Regions from separate parts of the Caballeronia sp. TF1N1 genome, predicted to be linked through region 1. Evidence: riboswitches for the same ligand, from Rfam matches in the RefSeq annotation. Region 1 holds a riboswitch; the other holds the start of a gene.
The links. Region 1 has a riboswitch for cobalamin ahead of cobW (cobalamin biosynthesis protein CobW). Riboswitches for the same ligand answer to the same signal wherever they lie in the genome.

Region 2: it holds a riboswitch for cobalamin, as region 1 does, so the genes downstream of both, LDZ28_RS03080 (TonB-dependent receptor domain-containing protein) here and cobW (cobalamin biosynthesis protein CobW) in region 1, are expected to answer to the same signal.

The regions. Positions count from the first base shown of each region.
Region 1 is NZ_CP084627.1:575,789-583,644, forward strand. It holds gene LDZ28_RS16645 (CbtA family protein) at 1-356, shown strand, start outside; gene LDZ28_RS16650 (DUF1289 domain-containing protein) at 418-654, opposite strand; gene LDZ28_RS16655 (cobyrinate a,c-diamide synthase) at 651-1,952, opposite strand; gene cobO (cob(I)yrinic acid a,c-diamide adenosyltransferase) at 1,957-2,559, opposite strand; gene LDZ28_RS16665 (cobalamin biosynthesis protein) at 2,556-2,936, opposite strand; cobalamin riboswitch at 3,053-3,304, shown strand; gene cobW (cobalamin biosynthesis protein CobW) at 3,450-4,529, shown strand; gene cobN (cobaltochelatase subunit CobN) at 4,533-7,856, shown strand, end outside.
Region 2 is NZ_CP084626.1:660,923-668,778, reverse strand. It holds gene cobT (nicotinate-nucleotide--dimethylbenzimidazole phosphoribosyltransferase) at 1-137, opposite strand, end outside; gene LDZ28_RS03090 (ABC transporter ATP-binding protein) at 148-930, opposite strand; gene LDZ28_RS03085 (iron ABC transporter permease) at 927-1,925, opposite strand; gene LDZ28_RS03080 (TonB-dependent receptor domain-containing protein) at 1,952-3,829, opposite strand; cobalamin riboswitch at 3,915-4,240, opposite strand; gene LDZ28_RS03075 (ATPase) at 4,476-4,862, shown strand; gene LDZ28_RS03070 (cell division protein ZapA) at 4,859-5,173, shown strand; RNA gene ssrS (6S RNA) at 5,296-5,478, shown strand; gene LDZ28_RS03060 (EVE domain-containing protein) at 5,556-6,014, shown strand; gene LDZ28_RS03055 (SIMPL domain-containing protein) at 6,108-6,839, shown strand; gene lgt (prolipoprotein diacylglyceryl transferase) at 6,867-7,763, opposite strand; gene LDZ28_RS03045 (LysR family transcriptional regulator) at 7,801-7,856, opposite strand, start outside.

The sequences.
Region 1 (7,856 bases):
GCAATGCCGAAACCATCGGTCCGCGTACGGCGCTTTTCTTCGGCATGGTGGCGATATCAATCGTCGGCGCGGTGTTCGCGGTCTATGCGCAGCGACGCTTGCAGGCGCGTCGCGGCAACTGGAACGCGGCGCTTATTGCGGCGGCTGGTTACGTCGTCTTGATGGTTATCGCGCAAGTGGCACTGCCTTCTGTCGACGAAGTACCCGTCGACTTTTCCGCGTCGTTGTTGTGGAATTTCAGGCTGACTGCCGTCGGTATTCAAGCATTGATTTGGGCAACGCTTGGACTGCTCTTCGGCGCGCTTGCGTCACGTGAACTCGAGCGTCCGGCAGCGCGTCGCATGGCCGCTGCCTGAATCGAATGCTCGATGGATGTCAAAAGGCCCGCGTCGCTTGAGCACGAGCGCGGGCCTTCGTTCATTGCGAGGCCGCGCGCCGCTCAAGCAACTGGTCGAACAACGCGAGCTTCGCGTGATCGTCCATCGTTTTAAAGAACTTAATTTCCTCGCGGCTTCTAAAGCATCCCGCGCACAGGCCGCTCGATGCATCGAGCTTGCACACGCCGGTGCACGGCGAGCCGATTGGTTCCTGCGCGCTGGCGCGTTCGATCATTTCGGCGAGGTCGCGTGGCCCGATTTCGGTCGGTGTCGTCATAGCGCTTCGCCGCGAAAGAGCGCAGCCATTGCCGCAGGATTCGAGGGCCAGTAAGCGTGCATGTAAGTGGCCGTTATCGCGCCATGACGATAAAGCGCTTCGCCCTGCGCACCGGTCGTTGCGTGCGTGGCTGCCGTGAAAGGCTGCATCGATGTCTTGAGCGTCGAATAGTGAAAGGTGTGGCCGGTGAGCGGACCGTGGGCGGTGTCGACTCGTTGCATCGCCAGCCGCGAAAGACGGCGTTGCATGGTGGCGTCGCCGGGAAGGGCGCTTAGCATTGAATGACGATTGCCTTCGACATCCGTCAGTGCGTCGAGCAGGTAGAGCATACCGCCGCATTCCGCGACTACCGCGCGATTGCGCGCGATATGTTTTTTTATCGAAGCGCGCGTGCACGCATTGGAAGCAAGCGTCGCGGCATGAAGCTCGGGGTAGCCGCCGGGCAAGTAGAGCGCATCGACATGGGCGGGTACGGGCTCATCCGCTAGCGGGGAAAAATAGCTGACGCTTGCGCCCGATGCCTTTAGCAAATCGACATTCGCGGGATAAATAAATGAAAACGCGGCGTCCCGCGCGATCGCAATGTGCAATCCGTCGAGAAGACGCGGCGGTTCACTTGGCGTGATGTCGTCGTCGAAGCGAACGAGCGGCGGCAAATCGGCAAGCGTGGTCGCGGCAATGGCATCGGCGGCGCGGTCGAGACGCGCATCCAGGTCCGCCACTTCCCGCGCTTGAGTAAGGCCGAGGTGACGTTCGGGTAGCGCGATATCGTCCGCGTTCGAAAAATGACCGCAATAGCGCAGCCCTTCGGGGATGGCTTCGGCCAGCATCTGTGCATGGCGCGCAGACGCCACGCGATTTGCAAGCACGCCATGAAACGGCACATCGGGCCGATAACGCGCAAGTCCGAACGCAAGCGCGCCGAAGGTTTGCGCCATGCCATGCGCGCCGATTACCGCAAGCACTGGCACATTGAACGCAGCGGCGAGATCGGCGCTGCTCGGCGTGCCATCGAAGAGGCCCATTACGCCTTCGATCAAAATAAGGTCGGCTTCCTTGGCGGCCGCGGAAAGCATCGCGCGGCACGCTTCCAGTCCGACCATCCAAAGATGCAGCGAATAAACGGGCGACCCGCATGCCCGCTCGAGAATCATCGGATCGAGAAAATCCGGCCCGGTCTTGAAGACGCGCACGCGCCTGCCTTGCCGCGTGTGATGACGTGCAAGCGCGGCCGTCACCGTGGTCTTGCCTTGATGCGACGCGCTCGCGCCGATGAAGAGTGCGGGACAGTCTGCCATTGCGTCAGAACTCGACGCCGCGTTGCGCCTTGACGCCCTGCTCGCGATAAGGGTGCTTTACGAGGCGCATTTCGGTGACGAGATCGGCTATTTCTATGAGCTCATCGGCCGCGTGTCGTCCCGTCACGACGACATGCAGCATGGCCGGCCGTGCCTTTAGCACGCCGAGTACTTCCTCAAGCGGCAAATATTCGTACTTGAGCACGGCATTGAGCTCGTCGAGTACGACCATCTGATACTCGCCGCTTTGGATCATGCGTCGTGCTTCGTCCCATCCCTTGCGCGCCGTGGCGATGTCCGCCTCGCGATTTTGCGTGTTCCACGTATAGCCATCGCCCATCGTCACGAAATCGCAATGCGCGATTGCGCCAAGGAAATCGCGTTCCGACGTGTGCAGCGCGCCTTTGATGAATTGCACCACGCCGAGTTTCATGCCGTGCCCGAGCACGCGCATGGCCATGCCGAATGCAGCGGTGGTCTTGCCTTTGCCGTTGCCGGTATTGACGATCAACAGGCCCTTTTCATGGTCGGCGGCGGCCTGCTTTTTCTCATGGCCTTCCTTGCGCCGCTGGGTCATGCGCAAATGCGATTCGGTATCGGTTTTCATGCTTGTTTCTTCGATGGTGTCTCTGCAATAGCGACCGTCACGCCGCCCGCGATAGTCTTGTGCACGACGAGCCGGCCGCCGCTGGCGATGAGCGCGCAAGGCTCGCATACGCCGTCGACATTCAAATGCCGCCTGGCCTGCGATAAGAATTTCCCAGGCGCGCGCTCGATTTGATCGGCGCTAAAGAAATCCACGCGCAATTGATGACGCTCGCAAAATGCGAGCAATCCTGCTTCGTCTTTCTTAGCGTCGATGCTTGCCACGCTGACGATATCGGCAAATGCGAGCGTGCCAAGCGCACCACGCACAGCGCGTTCTATTGCTTCGGCGTTTACGCCGCGGCGGCAGCCGATGCCGATGACGAGCGCGGCGCTCATGCTAAACGAAGCCAATTCATGGAGGTCGACTTGAAAAGCCTTAAGGCGGAGGAAAGATACCATACCGGACGCTTAGGCAGGCACCATGCTTTCTTGACGCCTAACCCCGCTAGCCCTAGACTTTCAATAGTTCAGGTGCTCGCGCGCCAAGTCTTTAGCGCGCAGTTGAACGGGAAACAGGAAGCGCGCGTTCAGGCGAACGCAAGCCAACCTGTGCTGCCCCCGCAACGGTAAGCGAAAGCCACGCATGACATGCGCGGCAAGCCGGTTTCAAAGCCACTGTGCTAGGCGTTCAAAGCGTCCGGCGCGGGAAGGCGAAGCGGCTATTTTCGTCAGCCCGGATACCGGCCAGAATTACCGAAGGGATTTCCTTAGCCGCGGGGTTGCGGCGTATCCCTCAGATCCACCGAGTCGTGCGCTTGTCCATGTCCATGCTGCTGCAAAGGTCGAATAGACCGCATCGCGCACACCATCACGCATAGGGCGCACGCATCAATCAAGCACGGAGCAACGATGCAAACGCGCAAGATCCCCGTCACGGTCGTGACCGGCTTCCTCGGCAGCGGCAAAACCACGCTGATGCGGCACATTCTTTCGAACGCGCAGGGCAAGCGCATCGCGGTCATCGTCAACGAGTTCGGCGAGCTCGGTATCGATGGAGAAATTCTCAAGGGCTGCGGTATCGGTTGCGACGACGAAGCAGGCTCCGCCGAACGCAATCTCTATGAACTCGCGAACGGTTGCTTGTGTTGCACCGTGCAGGAAGAGTTTTATCCGGTGATGGAGCAACTGCTTGAACGGCGCGACAGGATCGATCACGTGTTGATCGAAACGTCCGGGCTTGCCTTGCCCAAGCCGCTCGTGCAGGCCTTCAACTGGCCGTCCATCAAGAACGCCTTCACCGTGGACGCGGTCGTTACCGTGGTCGACGGTCCGGCTGCGGCAAGCGGTCAGTTCGCGGCAAATCCCAGCGCCGTCGATGCGCAGCGCAAGGCCGATCCGAATCTCGATCACGAATCGCCGTTGCATGAGTTGTTCGAGGACCAACTGTCGTCGGCGGATCTCGTCATCGTCAACAAGACCGATCTCATGGATGCCGCCGCGTTGAGCAAGGTCGATGCGCTCGTGCGCCCCGAGATTCCGCCCGAAGTGAAGATCGTTCCCGCGCAGATGGGCAAGCTCGACGTGCATGCGCTGCTCGGCTTGCAATCCGCATCGGAAGAGACCATTCATCTGCGGCACGACCATCATGGCTCGCCCGACGAAGACGGTCATGCGGATCATCATCACGACGAGTTCGATTCCGTGGTGGTCGCAGCGGATGTCGAGTCGCGCGAACAGCTGCTTGCGGCACTGCACGTGCTGGTGGAAAAGCACACGATTTACCGTGTGAAGGGCTTCGCGGCGTTGCCGGGTGCCGCCATGCGGCTCGTCGTGCAAGGCGTGGGGCGACGCTTCGACAGTTACTTCGACAGGCGCTGGAACGAAGGCGAGGCATCGAGTCGCTTCGTGCTTATCGGCGAGGACCTCGACCGCGAAACGCTGCAACGTGCCTTCGTTTCCGCGTTGCAGAACTTACCCGTGCAGGCCTGAGCGATGCATCTGCTGCGCACGACTCCGGGAGGCTTCGTCGACGACGCCGCAGGCGTGATGCGGATCGAGCAGACGCGCGCGCCCATTGTCGTGCTCAGTTCGGCCGATACCACGCTCGCGCTGCTCGCAAGCGTCTTTCCGCGTCTCGGCCCCGGCTTTCCGGAAGTGCGGCTCGCAAATCAATCGTTCCTGCGCCAGAACGCTTCGGTCGACTTTTATGTCGACGACATTCTGCGTCATGCAAAGGTCGTCATCGTCGATCATCTCGGCGGCGAATCGTATTGGCCCTACGGTATCGAGCGTCTCGTCGCTTTGGCAAAGCGCGAAAAGCAAATGCTCGCCATGTTTTCGGGCGATCTTGCGGAAGACCCGAATCTCATCGGCAAGAGTACGGCCGATGCCGCGTTCTGCCGCGACCTGTCGCGCTATTTACGTGAAGGCGGCGCGCGCAATGCCGAAGAGTTTCTACGCGCCATTGCGCATCGCGCGTTCGGTTGGGGACGAGAAGCGCGCGCGCCGAGCGCGTTGCCCGCGGTCGCGATCTATCACCCCGAGCGCGAAAGCGCTTCTAGCGACGATTGGCGCGAACGCTGGACCGAAGGCGCGCCGGTGGTTGCCATTCTTTTCTATCGCGCGCATCTTCAATCAGGCAACACCGCTGTGTTCGATGCATTCATCGAAGCGCTCGAACGCGAGGGCATGAATCCGCTGCCCATTGCGATTGCATCGCTCAAGGAAAGTCTGAGCCGCGAAGTAGTGGAGCGTTTGTGCGCGCAGCATGGTGCATCGCTCGTGCTCAATACCACGGCGTTCGCTGCGGGCGTGATCGGAGAAAGCGAAGCATTCGAAGTGGCCGGCGATGCGCCCGTGATGCAAGTGATCTTGAGCGGGGGCAATCGCGATGACTGGCAGAAGGACCATCAAGGCCTGAATTCGCGTGATGTCGCCATGCACGTGGCGCTCCCCGAGGTGGATGGCCGTATCATCACGCGAGCCGTGAGCTTCAAGGGGCTTGCTTATCGATGCCCGCATACGCAGGTCGATGTGGTGTGTTATCAAGCCGATACCGAGCGCATGCGCTTCGTCGCCGAACTCAGCGCGCGCTGGTGCAAGCTCAGACATACGCCGAACGAGCGCAAGCGCATCGCGCTCGTCTTGGCGAATTATCCGGCGAGCGAAGGGCGCATTGGCAACGGCGTGGGACTGGACACGCCGGCATCGGCCATCAACATCTTGCAGTTGCTCGAGCGTGAAGGCTATCGCTTAGACCAGATTCCCGGGCATGGCGATGCGCTCATCGAAGCGCTTACGCGAGGCGTGACGAACGACCCTGTCGTGCGCGATCTTCGCCCGGCCCTGCAAAGTCTTGCGCTCGAAGATTATCTCGATGCCTATCGCGCGTTGCCGCTGGATGCACGGCAAGCACTGGAAAATATATGGGGCGCGCCTGAAGACGATCCGACGATACGGCGCGGCCGCTTCATGATTGCAGGCTTGCGTTGCGGTGAAGTGTTCATCGGCATTCAGCCTTCGCGCTCGCGCGAGCGCAACGATTATGCGAGCTATCACGATGCCGAGCTCGTGCCGCCGCATGCGTATCTCGCGTTTTATTTTTGGTTGCGCTTGCGTTTCCAGGCCGATGCGCTCGTGCATGTCGGCAAGCATGGCAACCTCGAATGGCTGCCGGGCAAGAGCGTTGCGTTGTCGGCATCGTGCTGGCCCGATCTCATTCTCGGTCCCATGCCGCATCTCTATCCGTTCATCGTGAACGATCCGGGCGAGGGAAGTCAGGCCAAGCGTCGCGCGCAGGCGGTCATCATCGACCATCTGATGCCGCCGCTCACGCGAGCCGAAAACTATGGGCCGTTGCAGGATCTCGAACGACAAGTGGACGAATACTACGAAGCGCTCATGGTCGATACGCGCCGCGCGAAGCTGCTGCGCAAGTCCATCCTCGCGAACATCGTCGAGAACAGATTGCATGAGGAACTCGGGCTCGACGCACCGGGCGACTTGCAGGGTGAAGACACACTGCTTACGCGTGCCGATGCCTATCTGTGCGAACTCAAGGAAGCGCAGATACGCGATGGCTTGCATGTGTTCGGCGTATCGCCCGAAGGCGTGCAAAGGCGCGATACGCTGCTCGCATTGGGCCGTTTTCCGACCGGCGACGGACGCGGTGCGAATGCAAGTCTCATCACGGCCATGGCGCGCGATCTCGCGCTCGGTGAAGCGTTCGATCCGCTCGATGCCGACTGGGCGGCGCCATGGAATGGACCTCGCCCCGACGCGCTTCAAAACGCGGTCGACGCGCCTTGGCGGCATCATGGCGATACACGCGAACGCCTCGAATCGTTAGCGTTGCAACTATTCCAAGGCGATGCCGAATCGCCGGGGCCGCAAACGACGCTGGTGCTCGAACGCTTGCAAGGCGATGTGCTCGCGCGTCTTGACGCGTGTGGTCCGCAAGAGCTCGAGCAACTGAAGCGCGGGCTTGAGGGCCGCTTCGTGCCGCCTGGTCCGAGCGGTTCTCCATCGCGCGGCAGACCGGACGTGTTGCCTACCGGACGCAATTTTTATTCGGTCGACACACGCGCATTGCCGACGCAGGCCGCGTGGTCCATCGGCCTCAAGTCGGCCAATCTGCTGGTGGAAAGACACGTGCAGGATCACGGCGATTTCCCGCGCGCCATCGGCCTTTCCGTGTGGGGCACGGCGACCATGCGCACTGGCGGCGACGATATGGCCCAGGCGTTCGCACTGATCGGCGTACGGCCGAAGTGGGCGGCGGGAAGCAATCGCGTGACGGACTTCGAGATACTGCCAATCTCCATCTTCAACCGGCCGCGTATCGACGTTACCTTGCGCGTATCGGGGTTCTTTCGCGACGCCTTCGCCAATCTCATGCATCTTTTCGATGCGGCAGTGCAAGCCGTCGCCGAACTCGAAGACGAGCCCGAGGATATCAATCCGATTCGCGCGCGTATCATGCGTGAGCGCGATGAACTGATCGGTCGCGGTATCGATGCGAAAGAAGCGCGGCAACGTGCAGGCTGGCGCGTGTTCAGCACGAAGCCGGGCGCGTATGGCGCGGGCTTGCAGGAACTGATCGATGCGAAGCAATGGCAGAGCGACGCCGATCTCTCGGCCGCGTATCAAAGCACGGGAGGCTATGCGTATTCGCAGGCGCAAGACGGCGTGGATGCGCGAGCGAGCTTCGGCACGCGGCTTTCCGCGCTCGATGTCGTGCTTCAGAACCAAGATAACCGCGAGCACGATCTGCTGGACTCGAACGACTACCATCAGTTTCAGGGCGGCATGGTCGCG
Region 2 (7,856 bases), on a different contig from region 1:
CCCATTTGCAGCGCGAGCGTTTCGAGCCGACCGAGGCTGCCCGGCGGCTTCGTTTTCGTATCGATGATGCGTTGCAGTTCGGCTTCGCGCGAACGGTCTGGCGCGCGGGGCGTGGGCAAGTCGTGGGCGTTTGACATCGGCAATCCTTCAGGTGCGTGCAACGGGAATGGACGGCACGAGCGCTTCGTGCTCGCCATCGCGAATCAAGGCTAGCGGATAGCCGAACGCGGCGCTCGCGCGTTCAGGCGTGAGCACGTCCGCGACGAGACCGGCGTGCGCGCCGCCCTTGCCATCGAGCAAAAGCGCGTGCGTCGAAAAGCGCCGCGCGAGATTGAGATCGTGACACGAGAAAATCACCGTGCGGCCGGACTTGCGCGCGGCGTCGGCCAGTACGTGCAGACAATCGATTTGATGATGCAGGTCCAGATGCGCGAGCGGTTCGTCGAGCAGCAAGAGCGGTGTGTTTTGGCACAGCACGGCGGCGAGCGTCACGCGTTGCCGTTCGCCGCCCGACAATGTCAGGACATCGCGCGAGGCGAACGATAGAAGACCGAGCGCATCGAGCGCGGCATGCGCGGCAGCGCGGTCTTCGGCGCTCTCCCAGCCCCAGCCCGTGACATACGGAAAGCGGTTCAGCAGCACGGTGTCGAGTACGGTCGCGCTGAAGGCATCGTGCGAGCTTTGCGGCATCAGCGAGCGCGCGCGTGCGAGATCCGCCGCGCGCCAGGACGCGAGTGCGCGGCCATCGAGCGATATCGCGCCTTTGGCCGGCTTTGTCAAACCCGCGAGCACGCCAATGAGCGTGGTTTTGCCCGCGCCGTTCGGCCCGGCTATGCACCACATCTCGCCCGCGCCGATACTTTGTGTGAGGTCTTCCACGAGCGTGCGTGCGCCCGCGCGCAAGCTGACGTGTTCGATATGCAGGGTCATCGCGGTCTCGCCAGCAGCATCCACAGGAACATCGGCACGCCGACGAGTGCGGTCACCACGCCCACCGGCAATTGCGCGGGCGCGATCGCCGTGCGCGCGACGAGATCGGCGCTCATTACCGCGAGGCCGCCTGCTAGCGCCGACGCCGGCACGAGCATGCGCTGATCGTTGCCGAACGCGAGCCGTAATAAATGCGGCACGACGAGCCCAACGAAGCCGATGGTGCCCGCCGTCGTGACAGCCGCCGCTGCCGCAAGCGATGCGACGAGATACACCGACAGCCGCACGCGCGAGACAGGCACGCCGAGCGAACGCGCGGCCGTATCGCCACGCAACAGCACGTTGAGTTGCGGCGCGAGCGGCACGACGACGATCATCGCGACGACGAGCGCGATCAGCGCGGGCCACGGCGTCGCTGCGCCGTTCAGGTCGCCCGTCAGCCAGAAGATCATCCCGCGCAAGCGATTCTCCGGCGCAATGCTGAGGATCAACGTGATGAGCGCGCCCCAGCCCGCCGCTATCACGACCCCTGTCAGCAGAAGACGCGGCGAGGCATCGCGGTCGCCGTGCCACAGGTCGCGTCGCGCGAGTCCGAGCACCAGCACGATGGATGCGAACGCGCCCGCGCACGCCGCCAGATCGATGCCCCACCACGGCAGCGACGCGAGCATCGCCGTGAGCGCGAAGGTCGCTGCGCCGCCGGATACGCCGAGCACGTACGGCTCGGCCAGCGGATTGCGCAACAGCACTTGCAGCAGCGCGCCGGAAAGCGCGAGCAAGGCGCCCGAAGCGAAACCCGCAAGCGCGCGCGGCAAACGCAAGGTGAGCACGATGTCATCGGCGATATCGGGCGCGGCCGCATGCGCGTGCAGCAACGCCGCGATGGCGCGCGGCAAGGGCAACGCGACGCTGCCGAGCGCGAGCGACGCCATGAACACAAGCAACGCGGCAAGCCCGAGCGCAGCCCAGATGCCTAACGCGCGTTTCGCGTTCATCGCGCGGCGCAGGTCAACGGTGTCGCTCACGACGGGCGCCAGCCGAGCGTGACATAAGCGCCGCGCCTCGGCGTGTTGTACGAATAAGCCAGTTCATAGTTCCGGTCGAAGAGGTTGTCGACACGCGCGCTCACGTACCACGACTTCGTGATGTCATAGCGCGCCGACAGATTCACGACGCCATAGCCCGCGAGCGTCGAATCGTAATCGCTGCGCGCACCGCTCACGATCCACTCGCCACCCACGCGCCAGCTTCCTATCGAGCGATGCGCGCTGAAACTCGCGAAACGCCGCGCACGGCGCGTCAGGTCCTGATTGCCGGTTTCATCGACGGGATTCTGGAACGTCACGCCCGCGCGCAAATCAGTGGCGCCGACATGCCCTGCCCACGATCCCTCGACGCCCTGCACCTTCGCGCGTCCGACGTTCTGCGCGATATAGAAGCCGCTGCCGTCCGATACGTAATCGATCAGATTCGAATAGCGCGTCTGAAACGCCGTCACGCGCAGCACGCCCACTTGGTCCGATGCGTACTGCAGCGCCGCTTCCACCGAATGACTGCGCTCGGGCTGAATGGACGGATTGCCGCTGAACGGATAGTAGAGATCGTCGAAGCTCGGCGCGCGGAACGACGCCGCGTAACTCGCGCTCGCGCGCCAGTGCGTGTCGATGTTGTACGCATAGCCCAGATAGTAGCTGTTCGCGCCGCCGAAATCGGAATACTGGTCGTGGCGCAGATTGGCCTGCACTTCGCTCGGACCGAAGCGTCCCACATAGCCCGCGTACACCGAATTCACGTGACGATCCGGCGCGCTGAACTGATCCGAATCGAGCGTCTGGTCGAGATGCTCGTAACCGAACAGGAGCTTGTGCGCCTCCGTCAGGCGAAAGTCGTTCTGCCACAGATACTGGCGATCCTCGGAATTGAAGCGGCTCGTATAGATGCCGTTCTGCTCGATGTTCGCGCGGTCCTGTCCCTGCGCGACCGTGAAATGCGTGGTCCACTGGTCCGTGATACGGCCGTTCGCAAACACCGATGTCGACCGCACGCGACTGTGCGAATCGTTGAGATCGCCGGGCAAGCCGTAGGCATCGTCGAAACTGTCGATGCCGTTCGACTGATAGAAGCGCACGCCCGCGTCCCATTTGTCGCCGAACTTGTGGCGCAGCGTGGCCGCGATGCTTTCGTTCAGATAACCGTTCGCGTTCGGATTGGCGTTGGGCGCGAGCGCGGGATCGATCGACGAGAAACCATCGGTCTTCTCGCGCGATACGTTGAAGCTGAAGGTCGTGCGGCCTTCTCTATCGAGCGCGCCGGAAACGCCCGCCGCTTGCCGCTGCGTGTGATAGCTGCCGTATTCCGTCTCGAAGTAGAAGCGCGGCGGATGCGCCTCGCCGTCTTTCGTGAAGATCTGCACGACGCCGCCGATCGCGCCCGAGCCGTACAGCGCCGACACGTTGCCGTTCACGACTTCGATGCGGTCGATCTGATCCGGCATGATCTGCGCAAGCTGCGCCGAGCCGAGCGATGCGGACTCCACACGCACGCCGTCGATCAAAACGAGCGATTGCGTCGAGGACGCGCCGCGTATGAACGCGCTTGCATTCGCTCCCGGGCCGCCATTGCGCGTCACCTGCACGCCGGGCGCAAGACCGATGACGCCGAGCGCGTCGTAGGCATTGCTATCGGCGATATCCTGGGCGTCGAAGAGCGAAGTCTGCGCGATCGTATCGGCGAGAGGTTGCGCGGTGCGCGTCGCGGTCACGACGACGGGCGCGAGCGGCGGTTGCGAGGCTTCGTCCGCGAGCGCTTCATGAGCGAGCAGCCATGTGTTGAGGGCGACGAGCGCAGCGCGTTCGATCGTTTTGCGTCTGCCCGCGTGTCGGGCAAGTGGCGATACCATGCGTGAAATGTTCCCATGCGTAGGCTGGCGCGACCTCGCTCCCCGCAAGGCCAATGCGCGACGAGCGCGCTCGAATGCGAACAGACGAACGCGCTGAACAGTTGGCCGGTATCCGGGCTGGCGACACACCGTCCCGCCTTCCCACGCATGAAGCGCAGTGGCATCGACACGTTCTTCGCCTTGCCTGCGTCGAGCGGCGGATTCTTGCGAATCAGACAGACTCGCAAGCAAACTCACACGACGGCGCGGCGAAAAACGCGCAAGGGACGACTTGCAACTTGCGTTGCGGTCGCTTACCGTTGCGGGGGCAGCACAGGTTGGCGTGGCCTTGGCGGCGCCGCTTCCTGTTTCCCGTTTGACTGCGCCCGCAAAAGAAATGCGGACGCGAGCACCAAAAGTGCGGCAAGTGTAGGAGCGCGATTCAGGACCGTCAAGAAACGACCCTGGCCGATCATCGCAAGACACACGGCTCACGACGAACCAACTAGAACCCGCCGTCGCAACACATCGGCAGCGCCCGCGCTTTCCACACACGAATGCATCGCGATGCACGCATGATCGCGTGCTGTTACGTCTCGAAACGAGACAATTATCGGAAGCTCCGTTGAACCGCGCTAGAATGCGAGGTCTTTAGAGGACGCAGCACATGCTCAACGAACTCGAATCACTGTCAGGAAATATCGGCCGGCTGATCCAGATCAGCGAGCGGCACAATCAGGCGCGTCTCGCGCTTGAAGCACAAATCGAACAACTGCGTAGCGACTACGCGAACGTGCAGGCAGAGCTCGTGCAAATGCGCGAAGAGCGCGACACGCTCCAAGCCGAACGCGATTCCCTCTCGGCCAAGATCGACGACGCGCAGGTCCGCCTGAACGCGATTCTCGAAAAGTTGCCGCGCGGCAAGTCCGCGAATCATGCCGAGACGGAAAATCAGCTCGATCTCCTCGATGCCCGTTCTCACGATGTGCAAGCCGCGCACGAGCATGCGCACGCGGGAGAGCACAGCGAGCATCATCACGGAGAGAAGGCATGACGACCACGCAGATCGAAGTATCCATTCTCGGCCAGCAATATCGCCTCGCCTGTTCGCCGGAAACCGAAGGCGCGCTGCGGGAAGCGGTGGCACGGGTCGACGCCGAGATGAACAAGGTGCGCAATGCAAGCAACGTGCGCGGGCAAGACCGCATCGCGGTGATGGCCGCGCTTTCACTCGCTTCCGAATTGCTGAGGCTGCAAGAAAGCGTGCGTCATGGCGAGGCCTTCCCCGCCGAGGAAATTCGCCGCACGATGCACTCCATGAACGAACAGCTTGGTGCTGTCATCGCGCAGTATGAAGTGCAGTGACCGAAGTGCCGCCACGCCGCTCCTTGGCGAACGCTAATCGGTCGCGCGATGTCAATCGAAAAAAGAAACTGCGCAATTGGTGTCGAGAGGCTGCATTAGACATTCGATTGGTGTAGAGTGACTACTCCCTGCCTGGTTCGCCAAGGTCATATATTCCTTGAACCAATGCTACATTGGCACGGTTGTGGAAACTTGCAGCACGGGCGCGCGCGTCACTCTGTCTGATGTACCCGAAGTGTTGCTTACTGCGACCAATCTTGAACCCAGGTTCAGGATGCCGGCCTAGCGGCCGAGGTGGGGACCCTACTCCAGCGGCATCGGTTCATACCGATGCCGTTTGCTTTTGTCGAGCCCGTTTTAAAACCCCGTTGCCGAATCCATCATGCGCTACTGGCTGATGAAGTCCGAACCGGACGAAGCGAGCATCGATCATCTCGCGCACGCGCCGAAGAAAACCCTCCCGTGGACGGGCGTGCGCAACTATCAGGCGCGCAACTTCATGCGCGACCAGATGCAAGTCGGCGACGGCGTGCTCTTCTATCATTCGAGTTGCCCGGAGCCGGGCATTGCGGGCATCGCCAAAGTCTGTTCTACGGCCTATCCCGATCCCACTCAGTTCGACGCCAAAAGCCCGTACTTCGACGCCAAGTCCACGCAGGAGACGCCGCGCTGGATGCTCGTCGATGTGCGCTTCGTCAAGAAGACGCTGTTGATTCCGCTCGCGACATTGCGCGAACACGCGGAACTCGCCGACATGCAAGTGCTCGCGCGCGGTAATCGGCTGTCGATCACGCCCGTGACCGAGGCGCAGTGGCGCTTCATAACCGAGCGTCTGGTCTAGGGCGCGCGAATCGTTCAAGGGAACTAAGGGAACGAACGAAGCGCCTAAGTGCGGTCGCGAATCACGCGATGCTCTTGCACTCGGAGTCCTTAGATGATCGACAAGAAAACCGCCGCCGCCCTCGCCTTCGTCGCGATGTCGAGCGCCGCGCTCACGCTTCCGCTTTCGGCCGCCGCTCAGACGGTAATTACCAATCCGCAGCCATCCGGCGTGCTTTCGCTATCCGCGCAAGCCAGCGCGCAAGTGCCGCAAGATGTCGTCAACATCACGCTGTTCTACGAGCAGGAAGCGGCCGATCCATCGTCGCTCACCACCACGCTCAATCAGCGCGCCGAAGCCGCATTGCGCGAAGCAAAAGGCGTCGACAACGTGACCGCGAAAAGCGGCTCGTTCACGGTTTATCCGAGCACGGATCGCGACGGCAAGATCTCCGCGTGGCGCGGCCGCACGGAGGTCGTGCTGGAATCGCACGACTTCGCGGCGGCGTCCAAGCTCGCGGGCAAGATGAGTAACGCCATGCAAGTCGGCAGCGTCGCGTTCTCGCTGTCGCCCGAAGCGCAGCGCGCCGCCGAGCAGAAGCTCTCGACTCAGGCCATCGAGTCGTTCCGCAAGGAAGCGCAGGCCGCGAGTCAGGCGTTCGGTTACGCCAACTTCACGATCCGCGAAGTGAACGTGGGCCACAGCGGCGCGGGTCCGCGCCCGGTGATGATGATGCAGGCCCGCTCGCTTGGCGCGGACGCGAAGGTCGGCGCGCCGATGGCGCTCGAAGCCGGCACGACGACGGTGACCGTCGACGTGTCGGGTTCGGTGCAAATGGGGCGATAACTGCTGTGCCGGAGAACGCGGCGTGATTTACGCCGCGTTGCCGGACACGCGTTTCTGACGTTTGTACGCCCACACCATCATGACGATGCCCGCGACGATCATTGGCAGCGAGAGCCATTGGCCCATCGAAAAGCCGAGCGCGAGGAGTCCGAGATAATCATCCGGCTCGCGCGCGAATTCCACCGTGAAGCGCGCGAGTCCATAACCGATCAGAAACAACGCCGACACTGCGCCCACCGGCCGCGGTTTGCGCGCGAAGAGGTAGATCACCGCAAACAGCACGAGCCCTTCCAGCGCGATTTCATACAACTGCGACGGATGGCGCGGCAGCATGTGATAGCGCGAGAAAATCTCCGAGAGATTGTATTGCGCATCGAACTGCGGATGCTTCGCGAGCCAGATGGCGTCGTCGTTGGTGGAGTTTTGGAAGAGCATGGCCCAGGGCGCGGCCGGGTCGGTCACGCGGCCCCATAACTCACCGTTGATGAAGTTGCCGAGACGCCCCGCCGCCAGTCCGAGCGGCACCATCGGCGCGACAAAATCCGTCACCTGCAGCCACGTGCGCTTGCGCTGAAACGCGAACAAGACCATCGCGAGCGTCACGCCGAGAAAGCCGCCGTGAAACGACATGCCGCCTTCCCACACCTTGAAGATATCGAGCGGATGCGCGAAGTAATAACTCGCCTTGTAGAACACCACATAGCCAATGCGGCCGCCGAGAATCGTTCCGAGTACGCCGTAAAACAGCATGTCGTCGATGTCCTTGACGGTCCAGCCTTGCGCGGCGACATGCGGCAAGCGCAGACGCAATCTGCCGATGGCAATGGCCGAAATGAACGCAACGAGATACATGAGGCCGTACCAGCGCACGGCGAGCGGTCCGAGATGGATCGCGACGGGATCGAAATTGGGATGTATGAGCATCGTGTAATGGAAGAGCCAGGCGAACTTCAAAGGCGAATCATACGGCAACGACGGCAGCAGCCTGCGCGCGCACGATCTCGATGAGCCGGCTCA